One region of the Paenibacillus sp. J31P190 genome, then DNA from elsewhere that is predicted to be linked to it. Evidence: riboswitches for the same ligand, from Rfam matches in the RefSeq annotation. Region 1 holds a riboswitch; each other region holds the start of a gene.

What was found. A riboswitch is a leader RNA that binds a small molecule or an ion and turns the genes downstream of it on or off. The one in region 1 is predicted to bind cyclic di-GMP.
Region 2: it holds a riboswitch for cyclic di-GMP, as region 1 does, so the genes downstream of both, AC58U0_RS11225 (response regulator) here and AC58U0_RS35115 (putative bifunctional diguanylate cyclase/phosphodiesterase) in region 1, are expected to answer to the same signal.
Region 3: it holds a riboswitch for cyclic di-GMP, as region 1 does, so the genes downstream of both, AC58U0_RS24965 (PilZ domain-containing protein) here and AC58U0_RS35115 (putative bifunctional diguanylate cyclase/phosphodiesterase) in region 1, are expected to answer to the same signal.
Region 4: it holds a riboswitch for cyclic di-GMP, as region 1 does, so the genes downstream of both, AC58U0_RS08045 (hypothetical protein) here and AC58U0_RS35115 (putative bifunctional diguanylate cyclase/phosphodiesterase) in region 1, are expected to answer to the same signal.

The regions. Positions count from the first base shown of each region.
Region 1 is NZ_JCAUAS010000040.1:31,768-34,891, forward strand. Features, by position in the region: gene AC58U0_RS35110 (MFS transporter) at 1-174, shown strand, start outside; gene AC58U0_RS35115 (putative bifunctional diguanylate cyclase/phosphodiesterase) at 197-1,978, opposite strand; cyclic di-GMP riboswitch class I at 2,041-2,134, opposite strand; gene AC58U0_RS35120 (HAD family hydrolase) at 2,339-2,989, shown strand; gene AC58U0_RS35125 (GNAT family N-acetyltransferase) at 3,018-3,124, shown strand, end outside.
Region 2 is NZ_JCAUAS010000004.1:361,654-364,777, reverse strand. Features, by position in the region: gene AC58U0_RS11230 (hypothetical protein) at 178-525, opposite strand; cyclic di-GMP riboswitch class I at 859-947, shown strand; gene AC58U0_RS11225 (response regulator) at 1,077-1,439, shown strand; gene AC58U0_RS11220 (HD-GYP domain-containing protein) at 1,550-2,464, shown strand; gene AC58U0_RS11215 (winged helix-turn-helix transcriptional regulator) at 2,782-3,120, opposite strand.
Region 3 is NZ_JCAUAS010000016.1:165,129-168,252, forward strand. Features, by position in the region: gene ychF (redox-regulated ATPase YchF) at 1-549, opposite strand, end outside; gene AC58U0_RS24965 (PilZ domain-containing protein) at 628-1,362, opposite strand; cyclic di-GMP riboswitch class I at 1,465-1,552, opposite strand; gene tadA (tRNA adenosine(34) deaminase TadA) at 1,832-2,269, shown strand; gene AC58U0_RS24975 (DUF1697 domain-containing protein) at 2,282-2,764, opposite strand; tRNA gene AC58U0_RS24980 (tRNA-Arg) at 2,811-2,884, shown strand; gene AC58U0_RS24985 (helix-turn-helix domain-containing protein) at 2,911-3,124, opposite strand, start outside.
Region 4 is NZ_JCAUAS010000003.1:212,015-215,138, reverse strand. Features, by position in the region: gene AC58U0_RS08050 (MDR family MFS transporter) at 320-1,543, shown strand; cyclic di-GMP riboswitch class I at 1,653-1,746, shown strand; gene AC58U0_RS08045 (hypothetical protein) at 1,849-2,154, shown strand; gene AC58U0_RS08040 (exopolyphosphatase) at 2,290-3,124, shown strand, end outside.

The DNA.
Region 1 (3,124 bases):
ATTGGAACAGCGGTCAGCGTAACTATTATGGGTGCAATCCTTACCAAATCCAGCGTCTTTTATACGGGTATTCACGGTATGTTCGTGTTTGGACTTTTGGCAAGCTTACTTTCATTGGCCATGCCGTTTGCTATTCGTTCGGCGCCCAATCTGAAAAGCCAGAAGACGGAGTAACCTCCGCATTCTGGCTTTTTTTTCATAAAGCATTTGGACTAGCATTTGTATCATGGAAAACATAACTCTTTTCAAATAGCTCAGCTGTAAGTGGAACTGAGAATAAGTATCCTTGTATATTTTCACAACCAAATCTTTCTAGAAGATTGAGCTGTTCATGAGTTTCTACACCTACGGCAATGACACTCATTTTTAAACTATGTGAGATGGCCATAATAGCTTCAATGATTGAAGATTCAGAATGATAAGTTGAGATTTCATGAACGATCGATTTATCTATTTTCAACGTATCCACTGGAGATTTATGTAAATAACTTAAAGAAGAATAACCAGTTCCGAAATGATCGATAGAGATTTTAACTCCCTTACGCTTTAAAGCATAAAGCTTTTCCATGCAGCTGAGGTCTTTATTCATCGATATGCTTTCGGTCATTTCGAGTTCTAAATACTGTGCTCCCAGCTCATTTTGATGCAGAATCTCGAGAATCATTGTCACCAAATCTTCTTGATGAAACTGGACAGCGGATATATTCACTGCAATAGGAACAGGCACCATGCCCGCAGCTTGCCATTTTTTCATTTGTAAACAGGCTGTTTGTAAAACCCATTTTCCGATTGCAATAATTTGTCCGGATTCTTCAGCAATAGGAATAAATTCCTTCGGCGAGACGTTTCCTAACGCATGGCTATCCCACCTTAGTAAAGCTTCTACCCCGATTATTTCGCCAGTAGGAATATGGAATTTGGGTTGGTACATGAGGTAGAGCTCATTATGTTCTATAGCTGTCCGGAGTGATTGCTCACATGCGCTTCTCCTCGAATAGATGACACTCATTTCCTGTTCATAAAAATGATAATGGTTTCCACCGAGGTCTTTGGCCAAATACATCGCTTGATCAGCATTTTTCAGTAAAACCTCCGGATCTTCTCCATCGATTGGATACAAAGAGATACCGATACTAGTGGAAACAAAAACATTTCGACCGTCGATTTGGAAAGGAGCTTCCAGTTGTCGAATGATTTTCTCCGCTTGCACAGCTGCTGACTCCCGATTCCCGTATGGGTACAAAATCACAAATTCATCGCCACTTAGCCTGGAAACAATGCTTTGCGCAAACAAGCTTTCCGAGAGCAGTGCGGAGAACTTTTGCAGCACCAGATCTCCTAAATGGTGGCCTAAGGTATCGTTAATGAGTTTAAACCGATTTACATCAAGGAAGAGTAGAGCTAAGCTTTGATTATGTTGTTTGGCTTTGTTTAACACATCATGGAAAAGCTGATTGAACTGGTTGCGATTCGGTAAACCTGTCAAAAGATCAAAATAGGCTAGCTGTTGTATCATTTCCTCGGACTTCTTTTTTTCAGTCAGATCACGGAGATAAGCTGTATAAACATGCCTTCCTTTATACGGAGTACTCGTAATCGTTATTTCCGCCGGAAATACGCTGCCATCCGATCGAAATGCTTTCAATTCGGTTCGCTTACCGATAATCGATTCATCTTTAGCTGTGAATAGCAGATTTAAGAAGGTCGTCTCCTGGCCATCTTTTTCAAAAAGAAAATCGATTAACGTTAGCCCTAGAGCTTCTTTGCGTTCGTAACCAAAAATGGCTTCTGCTGCAGGATTAAACGCAATGATCCTCCCACTTGAATTAAACATCATGATACAATCGATAGCAGACTCTAATAGGGAAGCTTGGAGTGCTTTTTTGTTATTAAAGGATAAGTAAAGAGCTGTTATTGAAATAATGAACGTTAGCAGCATGAGGTAAATTGGATAATTATCTGTTAGCGTATGGTGCATGAATCAACCTCATTTCGTATAAATAAAAAAGCCCATCCCGAATGAAAGGATGAACTCCTTGACTCGGTAACCTGTCGTCCATAGCAATCCCAATTAGGGATGCCTTAGGTCATGGCTTTGCGTCGCATTGTTTCCAATGGTTTGCTTTTAACGATTCCATCTATGTAGTTCAAAAGGCACTAATTATTGATGTATAAACTTAAATACCAGTTATTACGCCTCATTATAATTAGTTGAAAATGACGTGTCCATAGCGGTATTTGCATATAATTAGCGAATTATGTCGAATTCAACTAAGAATAATTTATAATGCTAATTTCTTAATTTTTTATAGTTCTAAAGATGGATAGGTGAGGTTATATGATTAAATCAAGCCATGTTCGAGGCATTATTTTTGATATGGATAATACACTGCTGAGGTCTAGGATTAATTTCCAAATGATGAAAAAGCAAGTGGCGGACTACCTTATTGAGCATGATTTATTGCCAGATGGTTTTCCGATTCAAGAGCATACCACATCAACCATGATTGAGTATGTGAAAGCGAAAGGGATGTCTGAAGAGTCCTATACAGAAGTGATGCATATGGTCGTTCAACATGAGCTAATCGGCATGGAAGGAGCAGGACTGGAATCCCATGTTTCCGAGCTCCTGAAAGCTTTAATGACGGGATATGTCCTGGTTATTGTGACAAATAATTCATACAAGGCAGCGGTACAAGCGCTGGAAACAACGGGAATTCATCCATACTTTGATTTGATCATCGGAAGAGAGCAAATGGAAGCGATGAAACCATCTCCATCTGGATACTTAGCCGCTAAGCAACATTTTCCGCACATTCTTGAGAGCGAATGGATATCAATCGGAGATTCGTGGATAGATGGCAGAGCGTCCGTAGATGCAGGAGTTCCCTTTATCAGCTACGGGCTGAGCGGACATCTGATGAAGGAGAAGGGAATCACCCCTGTAGCTCATATTGACAGCTTGCTTAAGTTGTTAGATTATGTGTAGATAACAAATACGAAAGTAGTGAATAAAGATGTTAGTGAATGTTAAATCCCGACTAAACGATAATGATATACAAGAACTGCTGAGTTACAGCGTTTTCCCCGATCCGGAGGCGTTGCAACCTGTACTTGAGCGTTA
Region 2 (3,124 bases), on a different contig from region 1:
AGAAATATGCGCGTTTTGCCTTAAATCCAGCTATACAAAAAAAAAGAAAAGTACCCTTGATAGAAAGAAGCTTCTAATCAAGAGCACTTTTCATTGTAAACAATGTAAAGTGACATCCATTGGTATACATGTGGTTTCCTCTTAAGATAAATCAAAAGAGAACACCGCCCGACAAAACTATTCGGTTTGTTTAAGAATAATGTTCGTTATTGCCCATTGCGTCGGCGGATCATAGTCCCTTAATACCGCATCCATGGATAAGCCAAGTTCTTGCTCCAGCCTGTCCCGGATTCTCTTCTTGTATATAGAGGACATATAAAAATCGACTTCGTGTTTGAGCGTTGGCGCCTCGCCTTCCAATGCGGTTGAACGCGGAGAACGGCGATGCTTGGCATGAAAAGTAATAATGTTCTGATCAATGGAAACCTTCAGCAGTGTTGTGCCAAACCCGAACAACTCTTTGGAGATTTCGTTATAGAGGTGACACAGCTTCTTCTTGTATTCATTAGAATCTAGTTGTGGCATGGAATCACCTTCAAGATCAATTATCAATCCTTATGCATGTAAATCTAACTTAATAATACATAGGATTTCAGAATTAATCAAGAGAATCGTTCGTCTTTCTCACTGAAATCGGGCATAATTTACCTACATCACATCTAAATGATCCAATTTCCCGAATGTCTTACAAATTTTGCTTGATATTAGTGACGAATACACGTTAAAAAATCTCGGGCAGCATAAATCTAACTTGGTTAACACAATCAAGGGCTGCTTAAAGATCACCTTTAATACTAGTACTTTATTCCTACTAAAAAGAGTGCTATAATTTAACAAATGAATAGTAATTCTTCTGCTATACGATAAGAGCAAAGCTAATGAAAATTAGTGACGCAAAGCTAAAGGAGCTAAGGCGAAATACTTCGCTATGCTTGCCAGTTACCGAAGGAAGGGACATATCTACAACTCCCCTTATTCTTCTAATAAGGGGAGTTTTCCTTATGTAACGAATTATGGCAGCCATCTATTACAGTAAAAAGCTAGGTAGAAAGTCCCCCTGAAAGGTGATAATTAAAATGGCGAGACTAATGGTTGTAGATGATTCTATCTTTATGCGATTGATGATTAAGAACATCCTCTTAGAATTAGGGCATGAAATTGTAGCCGAAGCCTCGAATGGACTTGAGGCAATCTCTCTTTTTTTACAGCATTCACCTGACATGATTACGTTGGATATAACAATGCCCGAGATGGATGGAATTACTGCATTAAAGGAAATAAAAAGTTACAACAACGATTCAAAGATAATAATGGTATCGGCAATGGGGCAACAATCCTTTGTTATTGAAGCCATTACCCTTGGCGCAAGAGATTTTATTGTGAAGCCTTTTGATAAAGAGAGGGTAGCAGAAGCTGTAAAAAAGGTACTGAATACGTGAATGCCCACAGAGCTCTCCACCTAATGCCTCTCCAATCCACTTTTCAGACCCACGCATTAGAAAAAAACCTTAGCAAATCACAAAACTGAAACAGTTAGGCGGAATTTCCCATGCATTTACGATCTAAAGAAAGAGTAATCACATATTTTAGCCGTGATTATGTATTTCGATACGGATTCATTCTAACTCTACTAATGATGACGGTTTTACATGTATTTATTTTTCCAGAGTTTGATATATATGCTTTCTATCTTCTATCTGTTATATTCTTGGGCATCGGATTTTCGAAAAAACCGCTGGTCTTTCTAATCATTCTTTGTACTATGGTAGTTTTGTTGAGGTCCTATGTAGAATTCAAACAATTCCCTCCGATGGATTCTTTCATTTCTCTCTGGTGTGTGTATGTGATCATGACCCTTATTGCGGCAAGGATGGAAAATAATTATCAGAACAAGAGAAAAGTCACTTTTGACTTGATCTCAGCTCTAACGAAATCCTTAGATTCCAGAGATACATACACAGCGAGACATTCTGAGAAAGTAGCTAGTTATGCTTTAAAAATCGCTAAAGAGATGAAACTTTCAAGCGAGCAATGTGATGCCATTTATGTTGGCGGATTACTTCATGATATAGGTAAAATCGGTGTACCCGAATATATACTTTCAAATACAGGACGATTATCGGATGAGGATTTCAAAGTTATTCAAAAACACCCGGTCATCGGCTATGAAACAATTAAACATATAACTGAATTCAACAAAAACGGAATATTGGATATTGTTCTATATCATCATGAAAAATATGATGGAACAGGGTACCCACAAGGTTTAAAAGGCGAAGAAATCCCTTTATACGCTCGCATCATGGCTATTGCAGATTCTTATGATGCCATGACATCTACACGTGTTTATAGGGAACCTCTGAATAAAGAATTAGCTATTAACGAAATAAGCAAAAATAGAGGTTTACATTTCGATTCACATATAGCTGATCTCTTTATAGGGATATTAAATAGGGAAAAATAAGATTGGTGCAATCCTAAAAAATGGGCTGTTTCAATATGAAAACCAGAATTTGCTGAGGGGGAACGTCGATGTGCTATTTGGACGAAAACCCCCAGAAATCATGAGGAAGAGGAACGTCGATGCGTTATTTCGCTGTTTTTTGCCTCCGGATCATTCATTTTGATCAAATAACGCACTAACGTTCCGCTAAATAAAGTTCGGGTGACTTTCCTTTGGAGTCGAAGAAAACAAAAAAATGAGAAGGCATAACCTTGCCTTCTCATTTTTTTGTTTTCTGTGCTCCTAACTGAATTCATTTACATTTGAGACAGTATCTTTTATAAATTTAATCCAAATCTCTTTAATTCAACAAAAATACGTTCCAATCTCTTTCCTTTTTCCGTTAACGTATATTCAACACGAGGGGGAACTTCGGGAAACACTTTCCTTTCCAATACCCCGTGTTCCTCTAGTACCTTAAGACGGAGCGAGAGCGTTTTTGGACTAATGCCATCCATTGATTTCAACAAGTCGCTGAATCGCAGTGTACCTTCGATAAGAAGGTCCCGAATGATTAAAAAGGTCCATTTAGTCCCAATCACGTCAAGTGTTTTGGCAATGGGACAAGGCACGCCTGGTGTTCCTTTGCTCAGTACGATCGGTTCAATAGCATTCATATAA
Region 3 (3,124 bases), on a different contig from region 1:
AAGATCCAGACTGCGTGCCGGTTTATCTGCATAAAGCGCTTCTTTAATACGCTCTAAACACTCCACTTCAGCAACAACTTTCTTGTCGCCGCCTTTGAGGTTTTTGCGCGAACGCTCGATCTTCTTCTCTACCGACTCAATATCGGCCAAAATTAATTCAAGATTAATCGTTTCGATATCGCCGATTGGATCCACTTTACCGGAAACGTGGGTAATATTATCATCTTCAAAACAACGTACAACATGCACAATGGCATCCACTTCACGAATGTGTGCCAAAAATTTATTTCCAAGCCCTTCACCTTTGCTCGCACCTTTTACCAAACCAGCAATATCAACGAATTCAAAGGCTGTCGGGACAATGCTCTTAGGCACAACAATCTCTACCAGCTTCTGCAATCTCTCGTCTGGTACTTCAACTACCCCAACATTCGGATCGATCGTACAAAACGGATAATTCGCAGATTCTGCTCCCGCCTGTGTAATTGCATTAAACAATGTCGATTTTCCTACGTTCGGTAGACCGACGATACCTGCTTTCAAAGCCATTGTAGTTACAACTCCTTAATTTTCGAAAATCATCCTTCTTATTATATAGCACTTGGAACGCAAAAAAAAGCCTGAAGGCTATCGATTCGCCGCAGACTTTTTTTCCGTCGCTTTTTTAAATTGCTCTTCCCGCTTCTGTACGAAGTAAGTTTCGATCTGATTCGTAAGGATAAAACCCCTTAAAGCATTGGTTTTTTCCTGCGGAATGTCGATATAACTAGCCCCGTAATAAAAACCATTTTCAACCTTTTCTTTTCTTACAATTTCCATCGAACAAGGGATCGTAAAGCCCAAATCCAGCTCGACCTCAAGTTGGGAATGTTTTTGAACGATCTTATCAATCATAGAATTATCATTAATGGTAAATCCTAGTCCGTTGATGGATATATTTTTGATTGAGATACCAAGCGGGTTTTCAAATTGATGTTTATTTCTTTTATTCATATCCTGAAGTCCGAATAGGAGACCTGTATGTTTCACATCCACGCGTGGGAATTCCCTTTTTTCTGCGAATTTCTTACGATTTTCAGGTGGATTAATGACAATGACGGAGCCGAATTCTTTGGCAACAACGGTTGTATTCATCACAAACAAGCCGGATTTGGTATAAACCGTCATTTTCGCTTTATCACCAAGTTGGAAGACATCGTATTCCGGCAATTCCACCTCAATGATATCTCCAAGAGCATAGGTTAGTACACCTGTGGCTACGAAATCGTCCTTTCCCAACACAGCCTTGCTATCGATTAGCACATCAGCGTCATACCCCTCCTTACTTCCGTAATATTTCATGACGTTATACCCGTTGGCCATTATAATCAGCACCTCTTCCTTACTCAAGTTATTCCCTATATAAAAATAGACCGCCCCTTAGGTAGGAGCAGCCTATTACCTCAATCAAAAAAAGCATCGATTTTCGGTAACTAGGCTGCCATAGTTCCAATGGAACCGTAGACCCTCAGCTTTGCGTCCTTGCTTTTCAACAAGTTTGCCTTTGTCGAACCTTGCTATTTATTTTTACCTATCACGTACTATATGGTCTAAAAGACCTACTAATATCTATCATTATACCTAGCGTAGTTGCTATTATCAACAAAATTCCTTGCATAGCTGTTCTTTTTGTTGTATGTAATGTTAGATAGATTAAATATCCACAGCTTTTTAAGTTATCCACAAACCTATCCACAGGTTGTTAACAACGGAATGAATGTTCGATTGTTATGCACATGTGGATAAAAATATATTAGCGAGGTGTTCCCCTGTGGATGAACATATCCCCTGGATGAAAGAAGCCATTCAAGAGGCTCTTAAAGCCGAAGCCATCCGAGAAGTACCGATTGGAGCGGTCGTTGTCCATCAAGGTCAAATCATTGGCCGCGGCTACAATTTGCGTGAAACAACCCTAGATCCTCTCGCTCATGCCGAAATGATCGCCATCAAACAAGCGAGCGAGCATCTGGGGGCCTGGCGGCTTTTGGATTGCCAGCTCTATGTCACCCTAGAGCCTTGCCCGATGTGTGCGGGCGCGATTGTGCAATCGCGGATTCCGGAGGTCATCTACGGCACCATTGATCCGAAGGCTGGCTGCGCCGGAACGCTCATGAATTTGCTGCAGGAGGACCGGTTCAATCACCGTGTCGATGTCGTTAGCGGGGTCTTACAAGAAGAGTGTTCGACGATGCTGACCCAATTTTTCCGTAAATTACGCGGTAAAGCTTAGAAGTTCCGTCATCTAATTCTTCATGGCCGTTGCCAACTCAGCTAGTTTGTTCATCGTATTCCAATTTCGTGTTGTTGCCGTATCCCCAAGTTTCTGAATATTGCTCGCTAGTTTCGAATCCAGAACGCTTTGACGAAATAGAAAATAAATTTCGCGCCCATTGATCTGGAATTCATCCGCATCACTTATTCCTTTGGACAAGACGTCGGAGGTTTGCTGCGGAGGATCTTCCGATAGAACAGAAATCTGTATCGTTTCGCCTTCTAATAAAGCATCCACTTCATATGGACAAGTCGCAAGAATCTGTGCCAGCTCCTCTATCGTACGCAAAATGACGGTAGGTGAAACGCCTACGGCTTTGCTAATCTCCTGCTCGATACGCTGGCGCAGCGGTTCTACCGCTTCCTCCGAGATGAACAAGACATTTCCGCTCTGCAAATACGTTTGCACCTTAGTTAGTCCCGCCGCTTCAAGTGTCTTTTTCAAATCCGCCATTAAGGTTGCGCCACGAAAGCCTTCGTGCTATCATAATTCTTGCCATGCGCCCGTAGCTCAGCAGGATAGAGCAACAGTTTCCTAAACTGTAGGCCGGATGTTCGAATCATCTCGGGCGCGTATACGAAACACCAAAAAGAGCCACCTCAAACAGGTGACTCTTTTTTTATGCTATTTATTTTATCTCTATACTGACCCGGTGTCATATCCTCATACTTTCGGAACAGTCGAATAAAATACGAAGGCTGATAGCCGATCTGCTCCGCAATCTCGTTTACCTTCAAATCCGTACCGACAAGCAGCTTCTTTGCCTTGTCCATGCGCAGCGAAATCAAGTAATCGATAAAGTTCATGCCATTG
Region 4 (3,124 bases), on a different contig from region 1:
TGCAGAAGCTGCAAAAACTACATCAAAATTAACCGATCCAGACTCAAACGCCAGTTTTGGTATGAATTTGATATACAAAATGCATCATCACTCTTCCCATGAGTCGCTATTAACAAATTTTGATGTACTTTTTGCATCAATGTTTGTCGCGAAGCAACCCCAACAACCCCAACCTTCCTGCCACGAACCGTATCCCATTCCACAGATTCAAATTTAGAACAAATTGGAGACACATATCGTCATTTTTCGTGTATAATTGGAATTCGGTGTCGTTTTCTTTGACCTTCGGTAAATTAAATAGCGATAGGAGCCCTTTCAAATGAATCGGTTACGTGGTTTTATAAGTTCTTATCATCCGATTGTACATACGTTAATTCTTGGAACCGTTATGGCCAGGGCTGCGTCCTCCATGAGTTTGCCTTTTCTCGCGATTTATTTAGCCAGACATACGTCGATGAGTGCAGTGATGATCGGAATTGTCATCGGAATGGGTTCTTTGGCTGGTACCGTAGGCGGTTTTATAGGCGGCACCTTATCGGACCGATTCGGAAGGCGCATTATTATGCTAGCTGCTCTTTTCGGCTGGGCGTTCGTGTTTTTAGGCTTCGGCATGGTTAAATTACCAATCCTGTTTATGCTGCTCAATATGCTGAACGGCTTGTGCCGATCCTTTTATGAGCCCGTGTCGCAGGCGTTGATGGCAGACCTGACAGAACCTGCGAAGAGACTTAAAGTGTTTTCGATGCGGTATATGGCCATCAATGTTGGTGTTGCTGTTGGACCACTTTTGGGTGCTTTTTTCGCTACGATGAATGGTGCGCTGCCTTTTCTTATTACAGGTATCATTTATTTTATTTATGCGGTTACCCTATACGCGCTGCTTATCGCTTTTGGCATCAAGAAAATCGAGGGTGAGAAAAAATCTTCGGTTACCTTTGGTTCTGCTTTGCGAGTAATTCGCAGTGATATGACTTTTCGCTTGTATATCCTTGGCGGTATTATTGGAGCTATCGGTTACTCACAGGTGATGGTGACACTTTCGCAATATTTGGAGATCAACTTTGTAGACGGTGTGAAATTGTTTGCGATCTTAATGAGTGTGAATGCGATCGTGGTTATTGCCATGCAGATTCCGCTTACTCGTTGGGCAGAAAAGTACACGCCCCTTACTGCAATTATAGTTGGCAACCTAATGTTTGCGTTAGGGGATGTCGGCTTTGCATTTTCCCACTCGCTGGTATGGCTTATTATTTCGATGGGGATTTTCACCTTTGGCGAGATTCTCAATTACCCCGCTGCTAATATGTTGATTGACAAATTAGCTCCCGAGCATATGCGTGGCACATATTTTGGCGCTCAAACATTAACGAACATAGGCCATTTTATCGGACCTTGGGTAGGTGGATTCTTGCTCGTTTCTTATGGTGGAAATACGTTGTATGTTCTTATGGCTGTTCTTACGATTACGGGATCCATTTTCTATTGGAGAGGCGCGAATCGTCAAATGTTGCTGAAAAATTCGTCGAAAAAAGAAATTTTTTGAAAAATAATGCAAAATTAGTTCTTTGGAACTATTCGATTTAGATACGACTTCCCGTATCCTTGAGAGTATAGTATTTATTACTCGTAACTCTCATTCATTCTGTAAGACATCTCGACAAAGGCAAAGCTGGCGAAAGCCAGTGACGCAAAGCTAAAGGGGCTTCCTTGTCCTGCAACCGGACACGCAGCCAGCCAGCCGCCGAACGATTGGGTATCAACATCAGAACCCCTCCGATCGGTTCACTATGGTGGGGTTTTTCTCTGTCATAACAAATTTATGTAAGAATAAAAGGAGGATCCAGCAGCATGCAGTCTGAAGGAATACTACAAGAAGAACAAAAAGTGACTTCGCTATGTGGTAATCATGTTGCCCGTTTGGTGCCTTCCTCGGATGGACCAAAGCTCATGATTAATCGGGAAGAATACGCGTTAAATGAGGCTTGTTGGGATGTTGAAATGTTTCACGGGAGAAACAATAGCATCTTGATTTTCTACTGGAAGGGCGAAGTTAAGCTTTCTGTAAAAATGCCGCCGATGTCGCAAATTGAAGCATTTTTGACTAGGCTTTATCAATGTTTATCATCCAAATTAAGAACGGTACAGCCTATCTAGGCGTACCGTTTTTTTATTGCCAGTTGAAAGGGATTTATAAAGACAAAATCATTGTCACAAATTGACACTAGCTGATATAATGAATGTCAGAGATTTAAGTAGTGCTTAGGAACTATTATTAGGGGGATACATAGCATGAGATTAATCACACGTTCGGATTTTGATGGTTTAGTATGCGCGATGCTTTTCAAAAAGCTAAACATGGTGGATGAAATGAAATTCGTCCATCCCAAAGATATGCAGGACGGTTTGATTGAGGTTTCAGAAAACGATATTTTGGCCAATGTCCCTTATGTAGCGGGTTGTGGCTTGTGGTTCGATCATCATTCCAGTGAACTTGAACGGATGGGCGAAAAGGTTGAATTCAAAGGGGAAACCCGAATCGCGCCAAGTGCGGCACGTGTTGTATATGATTACTATGGAGGGCGGGAAACCTTCGGCGATATCGATGATATTATGCGAGGGGTGGATAAAGCGGATTCGGCACAGTTCAGCAAGGAAGATATTTTGAATCCAAGCGGATGGGATTTATTATCTTTTATCATGGATGCTCGAACGGGTTTAGGGCGTTATCGCGATTATCGGATCAGTAACTATCAATTGATGGAAGACCTTGTGGAGCACTGTGCAACGATGTCCGTTCATGAGATTATGGAATTGCCGGATGTGAAAGAGCGTGTGGCGCGATATTTCGAACTAGATGCCTTATATCGTGATATGCTTCAAACCTATACACGGACGGAAGGCAATGTGATTATTACTGACCTTCGTGATGTGGAAACCATCTATCCAGGGAACCGTTTCATGGTATATGCCCTTTATCCAGAGCAAAATATCTCGATTTGGGTTGTCGATGGCCGAAACAAACAAAACTGCGTCTTTGCTTGTGGACATAGCATTGTGAATCGCTCGTCGAAAACGAATATTGGTAACTTGATGCTTCAAAATGGTGGAGGCGGTCATCATGCAG